DNA from 3 places in the Nonomuraea sp. NPDC046570 genome. Region 1 is predicted to be linked to each of the others. Evidence: predicted binding sites of a transcription regulator. Region 1 holds the regulator's gene; each other region holds the start of a gene.

Region 1 (3,272 bases):
GGCTCGCCGAAGTCCAGCCACGCCAGGTAGGTGGCCTCCGGGATCCGGTAGCCGACCCCTTGGGGAAGCCGCTCGGCGATCAGTTTGCGGTTGCGGTCGAGCGTCGCCACGACCTGCTCCAGCCAGGCGTCTCCCTGGCGCCAGGCCGTGACCGTCGCCTCGACGCCGAACAGGTTCGCCGAGCCGTACACGAAGGAGGGCTGGCGGTCGAGGGCCTCGCGGACCGCGGGCATGCCGATGTGGGCGACCGAGCACCTGATGCCGCCGAGGTTGAACGCCTTCGTCGCCGAGGTCAGCGTCACCGTGCGCTCGGGCAGGATCGTCGCGAACGGGATGTGCTCGTTCGGGGCGTACGTCAGGTCGGCGTGGATCTCGTCGGAGATGACCATCAGGTCGTGCCGTTCGGCCTGGTCGGCCAGGGCGAGCAGCTCCGCGCGGGTGAACACCCGGCCGGTCGGGTTGTGCGGGTTGACCAGCAGCAGCACCCGGCAGCCCGAGAGGTCGGGTTTGTCGAAGCGCCAGGAGTCGCCGTCCGGCAGCATCGGAATCGGCCGCAGCGGGCGGTTCATCTCCGCCAGCGTGCCCAGAAACGGGTGGTAGGCGGGCGTGTGCACGGCCACGCCGTCGCCGGGGCTCGTGCACACCTGGAGAAGTACCTGGAGTGCCTGGTTGATGTCGGTGTAGGAGCGGACGAGCGCCGGGTCGGGCTGCCAGCCGTACCGTACGGCCATGCGCGTGGCGAACGCCTCGGCGAGCGGGCCCGCGTCGGGCGAGTCCAGCCAGACCGGGTAGCCGAGGTCACCGGCGGCGCGGCGGCGCAACGCCTCGGTGATCTCGGGGGCGACCGGGAAGTCCATGTCGGCGACCCACGCGGGGATCACCCCCGGACCCGCCTTCGTCCACTTCAACCCATCACGAGAGGTTTCAAGGTCTTCGACACGAAACGAGTCATTCACTCGATCAGTCTAGGCGCGTCGCCGCAATATCGACTTTTCACTGCGAGGGCTCGTAGCCGGCGAGGGCAGTGCCGCAGGCCGAGTGACTCGTGCAGGATCGCCACGCTGCCCGGCCGCTGATACGCACCCCGCTGGAGAGGATCAGGCGTAGGCGGCTTACTGGATGTGTTCCAACAGGGCCTGCAGTCCGCCCGAGCGGGTGACTCGGGCGGACTGTGGGTGGCTCAAGTGACTCCAGGAGCGGGATCTTTGGAGCTAGAGGCGGCGGAGGACTGCCACGACCTTGCCCAGGACGCTTGCCTCGTCGCCGGGGATCGGGTCGTAGTTGGAGTTGTGGGGGACCAGCCAGACGTGGCCGTCCTTGCGCTTGAACGTCTTGACCGTGGCCTCGCCGTCGATCATCGCTGCCACGATGTCGCCGCTCTCGGCGACGGGCTGCTGGCGGACGACCACCCAGTCGCCGTCGGCGATGGCGGCCTCGATCATCGAGTCACCGGCGACCTGAAGCAGGAAGAGCGTGCCTTCACCGACGAGCTGCTTGGGCAGCGCGAACACGTCCTCGACGCTTTCCTCGGCGAGGATGGGGCCACCGGCGGCGATACGGCCGACCAGCGGCACGTAGGCGGCAGTGGGCCTGCTCACCGGGGTCTCGTCGTCTCTGCCGTCGGGGTCGACCCAGAGCACCGGCTCGCCGGGGAGGCGCACCTCCAGGGCGCGCGGCCGGTGGGGATCACGCCTCAGGTAGCCCTTGCGCTGCAACGCCGTCAGCTGGTGCGACACGCTGGACGTGCTGGTCAAGTGCACGGCCTCGCCGATCTCCCGCATGGACGGCGGGTAGCCGCGCTGCTGGACCGAGTCGCGGATCACCTCAAGGATCTTGCGCTGTCTGGGGGTCAGCCCCAGAGAGTCACGCCGACGCACCGCAAGGTCAGTGACGCCCTTTTCGTCATCCCGCTCGCTCATGCTCTCCTCCTCGCCCGGCGGCCCGCCTTACCGGCGAACCTCCCGGTCCGTGGTCTTCACGTCGCACACAGCGACCGTATCGCCGTTGAAGATCATCTTCAAACAATTGTTCGAGTCTTCCTCGAAATTGTTGGCACGGTGGTGTACAACATCGTACGGGAGTTCGATCGACACCGTGTTCGATTCGCTGATCTTATTCGACCTTTTCCTGGGTCGACGGTGGCGGGAGGTCATCAGTGCGAGCGACCACAATCACACACACAACCAGCGAAGACACGCAATTGACCCTCCTTGCGGACCTCACGCGAGAGCAGCGCACCCGGGGGGACCGAGAGCGCCAGGAGGCTCAGGGGAGAGCCTCCCAGAATCCCGAGGCTCTGGAGCAGGATGGCTCCAAGTCCGAGCCTCAGGGGCGGAGCATCCAAGGCCAGAACCAGCGAGATCGGCGACGGAGGGCTCAGTCCCAAACGGGTGCCCCAGCCAGGGGGCGTCACCTGTGGCTGGTCCCCGAGCCACGCTCACCGGAGAAAGACGAAGACCCGATCTCCGGTACGGCGCCCGCGCGGCCCATCGCCACGAGTGCGAGTTCCCCCGGCCTCGGAGGGTCCGGGGCAAGCCGCCCTAAAGAGTGCGAGACGCCGTCCGTGCAGAGGGTTGAACGCCAAGTGGGCATGGTCCGTGGCCAGGCGGCAGAAGCTGAGCACCTGACAGCCGGTGGTGGGCGACGGCGTGGTGCTGGTGGGAAGGTTCGGCGGTTGGAGAGGCGGCGGATCCGGCTTCAGCGGAAGCTTCGGCGGGCTGCGAAAGCGTCGCGTTCGACGGCGGGCTCGCCTCGTCGATCTGTAGCTCCGGTGCCGGTGGGGTCGCGTCGGCGATTCTTGAAACCGGTACGTTCGTCTGACGAATTGCCACAGCAGCGTACGAACTCGGTGCGGCGAACTGTGAATTCATCACGTGGATCGGCTGGGTCGGCTCGGCGGCCGATGCGGATTACCCGGCGGGGGCGCATTGTTCTACTAATGCTGTTCGTGGCCGTGGCGTTGGGGGCGTTCGTGCTCGGCACCAAGGCCGCCAGTTGGGCATCGGCGCACGAGGGCGGGCCGGTAACTGGCGAGGTGCTGTCCTGGGTGGTCGTGGACGGACGGGCAACCGCCTGAACGATCGCCGACATGGGCGCGCCTGGCAAGCACCCCTGAACCTGCCGAGATCCTCTGCACGGGCCCCAACTCCCGGAAATGCGCGGGCCCCAATTCGGAACACGGGGTGACTGACTACCAGGCGACGCGGGAAACCTGGTCCGGAACGCAGAGTGTCGCCAGGATCTATGGCCGGAACGCCGCATACGGCAGGAAA
Region 2 (3,272 bases), on a different contig from region 1:
CACGGACACCTGTCCTTCGGGCACGGCATCCACCAGTGCCTCGGGCAGCAGCTCGCCCGGATCGAGATGCGCATCGCCTACCCGGCGCTGCTGCGGCGCTTTCCCGGGTTGCGGCTCGCGGTGCCGGAGGGGGAGGTGCCGATGCGGACGGACATGAGCATTTACGGCGTGCACCGGCTTCCGGTGACCTGGTGAGGAGAATTCGGGATGAAGGTCTCAGGCGATACGACGGTGTGCATCGGGGCGGGGATGTGCGTGCTCACGGCCCCGGACCTGTTCGATCAGAGCGAGGAGGAGGGGACGGTGGTGGTGCTGGTGGCCGAGGTACCGGCCGGCTTGGAGGGGGCCGCGAAGCGGGCGGTCCAGCTGTGCCCTTCTGGCGCGATCTCCATCAACCCCTGACCTGACAACAGCCTCCGCACCCCCCTCACCAACCTCCCCCCACCCTCCCGCCTGCCCCCACCCTTCTGCCTGCCCACGCCGCTATCTCTCGCCATTGCTCGGCGTTTTGCCTTCTGACCTCGCTTTCTGACCCTCGCCTTCTTGTCGTGCTCGGCGCCTACCTGACTCGTGCAGCACTTTCACCTCGCTCCCTTCGCCTAGCATCGACGGGGTCCCAGACGCGTCCTGGTTCGCGTCCCGCTTCTCCCGGTCCGCTTCGGCTGTGGATCTCCGCTCAAGGGCGTCTGATCCGGCGTTCTTTGCTCTCGGACGCCCTCCTTCGCTCAGGCGTTCTTCGCTCAGGCCGGACCTCGCCGGTGGCGGCGAAGACGCGTCGTCCGGCTCGTCTCCCGCTTGCTCAGCCGCGCCCCCTGTCGGGTGTCGGTCCCCCGAAGGTTTTGGAGCTTCGCGCAGATGAAGCCCGCTGGGGTTTCGCCATGATCGAACCTGTGTTCGTTGAATCGGTTGACATTCGGGGTGATCGAAATTATGTTCGATGCAGTGGCGTGAGGCTCGCGGCTCACGCCAAAGGGCCTGGTCGTGGGCTTCGCATCCCCCATGTGAAGCCCGCGGGCAGGTCCCCGGGCGAAGGGCGCGTCCTCGTCGTCGGCGGAGACGAGTGGGCGTGTTCTGGCCGGACGGGGAGAGGGGAAGCTCCTCGTCCGGCCGCCCGGCGGAATTGTCGGTGGGGCCTGCGATTCTGGGCTTCACCGGTGGAAACGCCGGGAGCCGCCACGACCCGAAGGAGGCTGGCAAGATGACCCAAAGGCTCAGCGACACGCGCGGGCCCCGGTTGTCGCCCGCAGTCCGGGCGCACCTCAACGACTCCCGCAACTGCCTGGCCGAGGCGGGCACCGCCCGCACCCCGGCCACCCGATACGTGTCGGCCCACCTGGCCGCACTCCGCGCGGCGGCGGCGATCCTGGCCGCCCGCCCCCGCCCGATGGAAGGCCGCAGGCGCCGTCTCCGCAGCGCCTGGGAGCTCCTCCCCGAAGTCGAGCCCCGCCTGGCCGACTGGGCGGCCTACTTCTCGGTGAGCGCCGCCAAGCGCGCCCGCGCCGAGGCGGGCCTCACCCACGGCGTCACCACCACCGACGCCGACGAACTCCTGGCCGAAGCTGAGACGTTCGTCTCCACCGTGGAAGAACTCCTCGGCGTCCCAGTCCAGCCCTCTCTCCCCGCCCACGTCCCCCTGGCAGGCTGACCAACACCCAAACCACCCCAGCCAGCCTGACCAACACCCCAAACCGCCCACCCAGCCTGACGACCTGCTCTCAGGCCCAATTGGCCTGCTCCCCTCAGGTCTAACTGGCTTGCCCTCGGCCCGACTCGCCCGCTCCCAGGCACATCCCGCCTGACGCCCCGACTTCGCATGCCCTCACGCTGCGCAGACCCTCCGCACCGCGCCCGTGCCTGCACCGCCACGCATGCCTCTATCCACGCTCAGGCCCTCTTGCCCGCGTTGTGTGCCCATGGTCCGCGCTCGGGCCCTCAGTCCCGCGCCGTGCCCTTCTGCCGCCGCACGCATCTGTACAGCCCTGCCCTGGACGCGGTAGAGGCTGCCACAGCCGCTTCGAGCCCTGCCTTCACACCCAGTGCCAGGACGCGGGTGAGACTGCCACAGCCGCTTCGAGCCCAGCCTCCGCACTCAGTGCCAGCCGTCCAGCTCGGAAGACGCCGGCAGCGGCCGTTCCCGGCGACCCCGACCCCCGGCACGGCTGCGGCCCCGGACCGCGAAGGTCCGGGGCCGCAGCCGGCTCGCGCCGGAGTCGGGGTGACCGAAATCCCTTGGGGGAGTCGGATGACCTCAGTTAGAAAGACTCGACCGCCCGGCGGGCCTCGGCGTCGAGGACGCCCCAGCTGATCAGTTCCTCGGTCAGCTCGCTAGGCGACTTGTCGTATATGACCGCCAGGGACCGCAGGTCCTCCTGCCGGATCGACAGCACCTTGCCGTTGTAGTCGCCGCGCTGGCTCTGGATGGTGGCCGCGTAGCGGGCGAGCGCGCCGGCCTTCTCCTTGGGCAGGGTGGCCAGGCGCTCAAGGTCGATCACAAGCTTCGGCACGGGCCCGAGCGGGCTGGGGGCGGCGCCGCCCGGCAGCAGCTCGGAAACGGGCACGCCGTAGAAGTCGGCAAGCTCGGCAAGCTTCTGAACCGTCACAGCTCGGTCGCCACGCTCGTAGGAGCCAACGACGACGGCTTTCCAGCGTCCGCGCGACTTCTCCTCGACCCCGTGCAGGGAAAGACCCTGCTGGGTGCGGATGGCGCGGAGTCGTGCACCCAGCGACTTGGCGTACTCAGACGGCATCGTGTGGCCCCCCGGCTCTGGTTATGTACAGCTCTCAGTAGATTGTGCTCCCTTGCGGCATATGCCTGAACCACCGGGGGGTGGGTGCCGGGGTAGGCACCTTCGGTAGCTGTTGGCACTGGGTTTACCCCAGTACGCCGCGAGGTGTGGTTACGGACAGTGACGGTAAAGCGGTGGACGCCGAAGGTCAAGCTGATTGGAAAAAAGATGCCGAATCCGGTCCGAGAGGGTCCGCGTTAAAGGTCGCTCTTGTCCCACCGAGAACAGTACTTCGCGAGCGTTCGCCAGGAGTGCAAGGTGTGGCGATCGTTACACCGTGTACACAAAGCGTCAGGCCGGTTGCCGGGTGAGGATCATCACCGGGCACGGCGCGGCGCGTATGATCTTGATCGAGGTGTCGCCGAGGAAGACTCGGCGCAGGGGGCCCGATTCGCTGGAGGCACAGATGATCAGCTCGCCCGGCAGCCAGCCGGTCTGGCCGAGCGCGTCGGCGACGGTCCTGCCCTCCAGCATCTCCCCGTCGAT
Region 3 (3,272 bases), on a different contig from region 1:
GACCGTGGACGGCTGGACGTTCAGAAGCGCTGGAGGTGTGACCAAGCGGGCCAACTCCGTCATGGTGATCGGCGAGCCGGCGGACCTGGACGGGGTGATCGAGGCGGCGGAGAAGTACTACGCCGATCGCGGGCTGCCCACACTGTTCACGCTGGGCGGGCAGGCACCGGCCGGGCTCGACGGGGTGCTGGAGGAGCGCGGCTACCGGCTCGCCGACCCGGTGCTGTGCATGACCGGGCCGGTCGCGGACACCGGGATCGCGCACGAGGTGCGGATCGAGGAGCGGACCTGGGCGGGCTGGCTGGAGTCGTGGTGGTCGGTCGACGGGCGCTATGGCGAGGGATACGAGACGGCCGAGCGCATCGCCGGCGGGGTACCGGCCTGGTACGCCGCGGTGGAGGAGGGCGGGACGGCGGTCGCGGTCGGGCGGGCCGTACTCCAGGGGGACACCGTGGGTGTCTACTGCATGGCGACGCTGCCGCGGGTGCGGCGGCGCGGGCTGGCCCGCAGTGTGCTGCGCGCGCTGGTACGGCAGGGCGCGCGGGCGGGCGCCCGGTCGGCGTACCTCGTCGTCATGGCGGAGAACACGGCCGCCGTGGACTTCTACCGGGGTGAAGGATTCACCGAAAGCAGTGGATACCACTACAGAATCAAGTGAAAAGCGAACGCGACGGCCCCGGGAACGGCGGCCGCCGCGTTCGTTCGTCGTGCTATGGAATTATCTAGCGTTCTTCTGATCTAGAGGATGAGGGAGTTTCGCTGAGACGGGCGGACTCGTCCAGGATGTCGGCGCCCTTATCGCGCAACGCGGCCACGTGCTGACGCCCGTGGTGGGCGCAGAACAGCAGCTCCCCGCCTACCGGCAGGGTCGCGCGAATGTATGCCTGGGCGCCGCAACGGTCGCAGCGGTCGAGGGCCGTCAGCGGCTTAACGGGGGCGAGAGCTCCAGTCACGTATCGCCTTTCGGGTCACCCCCGCCGAAGCGAGGATCTGGCGTCAGTCACTTGGACAACATCTAACCGGACGAGGACGTTCCCAATCACCTGGTCTCTACGCCGAGAGCGGAATGTGTCCGGAGGTAACGCCGAACACGCCGTTGGTCACGGCAAACGTGCCGTGCTGGCAAGCTTGTACCCGCGTCAGCGGGAAGAACGGTAGGCTGCGCACACGTGTTCGATCGATAGACCCAGGGAGCGGGAGTGACGGTAGTGGAGGCGGGTTACACGGCTCGTCACCTGTCGGTGCTTGAAGGCCTTGAGGCCGTCCGCAAGCGCCCTGGTATGTACATCGGATCCACCGACAGCCGCGGGCTCATGCACTGCCTGTGGGAGATCGTGGACAACGGCGTCGACGAGGCGCTCGCGGGCCACTGCACCCGCATCGACGTCGAGCTGTACGCCGACGGCTCGATCGAGGTCCGCGACAACGGCCGCGGCATCCCGGTCGACGTCGAGCCCAAGAGCGGCCTCGCCGGAGTCGAGCTCGTCTACACCAAGCTGCACGCCGGCGGAAAGTTCGGCGGCGGCTCCTACGGCGCCTCGGGCGGCCTGCACGGCGTCGGCGCCTCCGTGGTCAACGCCCTGTCCGCGCGCCTCGACGTCGAGGTCGACCGCGATGGCAAGATCCACGAGATCAGCTTCAGGCGCGGCGTGCCCGGCGTGTTCGACGGCGACGGGCCCACCGCCAAGTTCAAGAAGAAGTCCGGCCTGCGCGACGGCGGCAAGCTGAACCAGCGCGTCACCGGCACCAGGGTCAGGTTCTGGGCCGACCGGCAGATCTTCCTGCCGGACGCCGAGGTCTCCCTCGACGAGATCCACGTCCGGCTGCGCCAGACCGCCTTCCTCGTGCCCGGCCTCACCTTGTCCGTGATCGACGGCAGGGGCGAGGAGCGCACCGAGGAGGAGTTCCACTTCGACGGCGGCATCTCCGAGTTCACCGAGTTCCTCGCCCGCGACGAGGCGGTGTGCGAGGTGCTGCGGCTGCAGGGCGTCGGCCACTTCCACGAGACCGTGCCCGTCCTCGACGACCAGGGCCACATGACGCCCACCGAGGTGCAGCGCGAGCTGACCGTCGACGTGGCGGTGCGCTGGGGCAAGGGCTACGACTCGGCCGTGCGCTCCTTCGTCAACGTGATCGCCACCGCCAAGGGCGGCACCCATCTGACCGGGTTCGAGCGCGGCCTGGTCAAGACCCTCAACGAGCAGTTGCGCGAGACCCGCCTGCTCAAGAACGGCGACGACCCGGTCAGCAAGGAGGACATCCTTGAGGGCCTGACCGCCGTCGTGACCGTCCGCGTGCCGGAGCCGCAGTTCGAGGGGCAGACCAAGGAGGTGCTCGGCACCTCGGCGGCCACCCGCATCGTCTCGCACGTCGTCTCGCGCGAGCTGAAGGAGCTGTTCGCCAACCCGCCGCGCGGCTTCAAGCAGCAGTTGCGTGCCGTACTGGAGAAGATCGTCACCGCCGCGAAGGCGCGCATCGCGGCCCGTGAGCATCGTGACAACCAGCGCCGCAAGAGTGCTCTGGAGAACTCGGCGCTGCCGGCCAAGCTCGTCGACTGCCGCAGTGACGACGTCGACCGCAGCGAGCTGTTCATCGTCGAGGGGGACTCCGCCCTCGGTACGGCCAAGCTGGCCCGTGACTCGGAGTTCCAGGCCCTGCTGCCGATCCGCGGCAAGATCCTCAACGTGCAGAAGGCGTCCGTGAGCGACATGCTCAAGAACGCCGAGTGCGCCTCGATCATCCAGGTGGTCGGCGCCGGGTCGGGCCGGTCCTTCGACCTGGAGGCGGCCCGCTACGGCAAGATCATCCTGATGGCGGACGCCGACGTCGACGGCGCCCACATCCGCTGCCTGCTGCTCACCCTCTTCCACCGCTACATGCGTCCGCTGGTCGAGGCGGGCCGGGTCTTCGCCGCCGTGCCGCCGCTGCACCGCATCGAGCTCACCAACCCCGGGCGGGGCCAGGAGAAGTACATCTACTGCTACTCCGACGCCGAGCTGCAGAAGGTGCTGCGCGACCTGCAGAAGCGGAACAAGCGCTGGAAGGACCCGGTGCAGCGGTACAAGGGTCTGGGCGAGATGGACGCCGACCAGCTGGCCGAGACCACCATGGATCCGCGCCACCGGATCCTGCGCCGCGTCCGCATCGAGGACGCCCAGGCCGGGGAGCGCATCTTCGACCTGCTGATGGGCAGCGAGGTCGCCCCCCGCCGCGAGTTCATCGTCAACAGCGCCGCGGAAGTCGACCGCGACCACATCGACGCCTGACCATCC

What was found. The regulator LexA, encoded in region 1, represses DNA repair genes until DNA is damaged. The targets are predictions, from matches to a motif close to TCGAACANNTGTTCGA.
Region 2: the regulator LexA is predicted to act here: its motif matches at 923-938, upstream of ABZ911_RS04870 (SAV_6107 family HEPN domain-containing protein).
Region 3: the regulator LexA is predicted to act here: its motif matches at 1,162-1,177, upstream of ABZ911_RS31800 (DNA topoisomerase IV subunit B).

Annotation. Positions count from the first base shown of each region.
Region 1 is NZ_JBEYZF010000017.1:149,195-152,466, forward strand. It holds gene ABZ911_RS25835 (aminotransferase class I/II-fold pyridoxal phosphate-dependent enzyme) at 1-908, opposite strand, end outside; gene lexA (transcriptional repressor LexA) at 1,212-1,919, opposite strand; gene ABZ911_RS25845 (hypothetical protein) at 2,948-3,076, shown strand.
Region 2 is NZ_JBEYZF010000002.1:260,803-264,074, forward strand. It holds gene ABZ911_RS04860 (cytochrome P450) at 1-195, shown strand, start outside; gene ABZ911_RS04865 (ferredoxin) at 208-402, shown strand; gene ABZ911_RS04870 (SAV_6107 family HEPN domain-containing protein) at 1,199-1,645, shown strand; gene ABZ911_RS04875 (transcriptional regulator) at 2,253-2,747, opposite strand; gene ABZ911_RS04880 (universal stress protein) at 3,078-3,272, opposite strand, start outside.
Region 3 is NZ_JBEYZF010000026.1:55,750-59,021, reverse strand. It holds gene ABZ911_RS31810 (GNAT family N-acetyltransferase) at 1-658, shown strand, start outside; gene ABZ911_RS31805 (hypothetical protein) at 723-953, opposite strand; gene ABZ911_RS31800 (DNA topoisomerase IV subunit B) at 1,200-3,266, shown strand.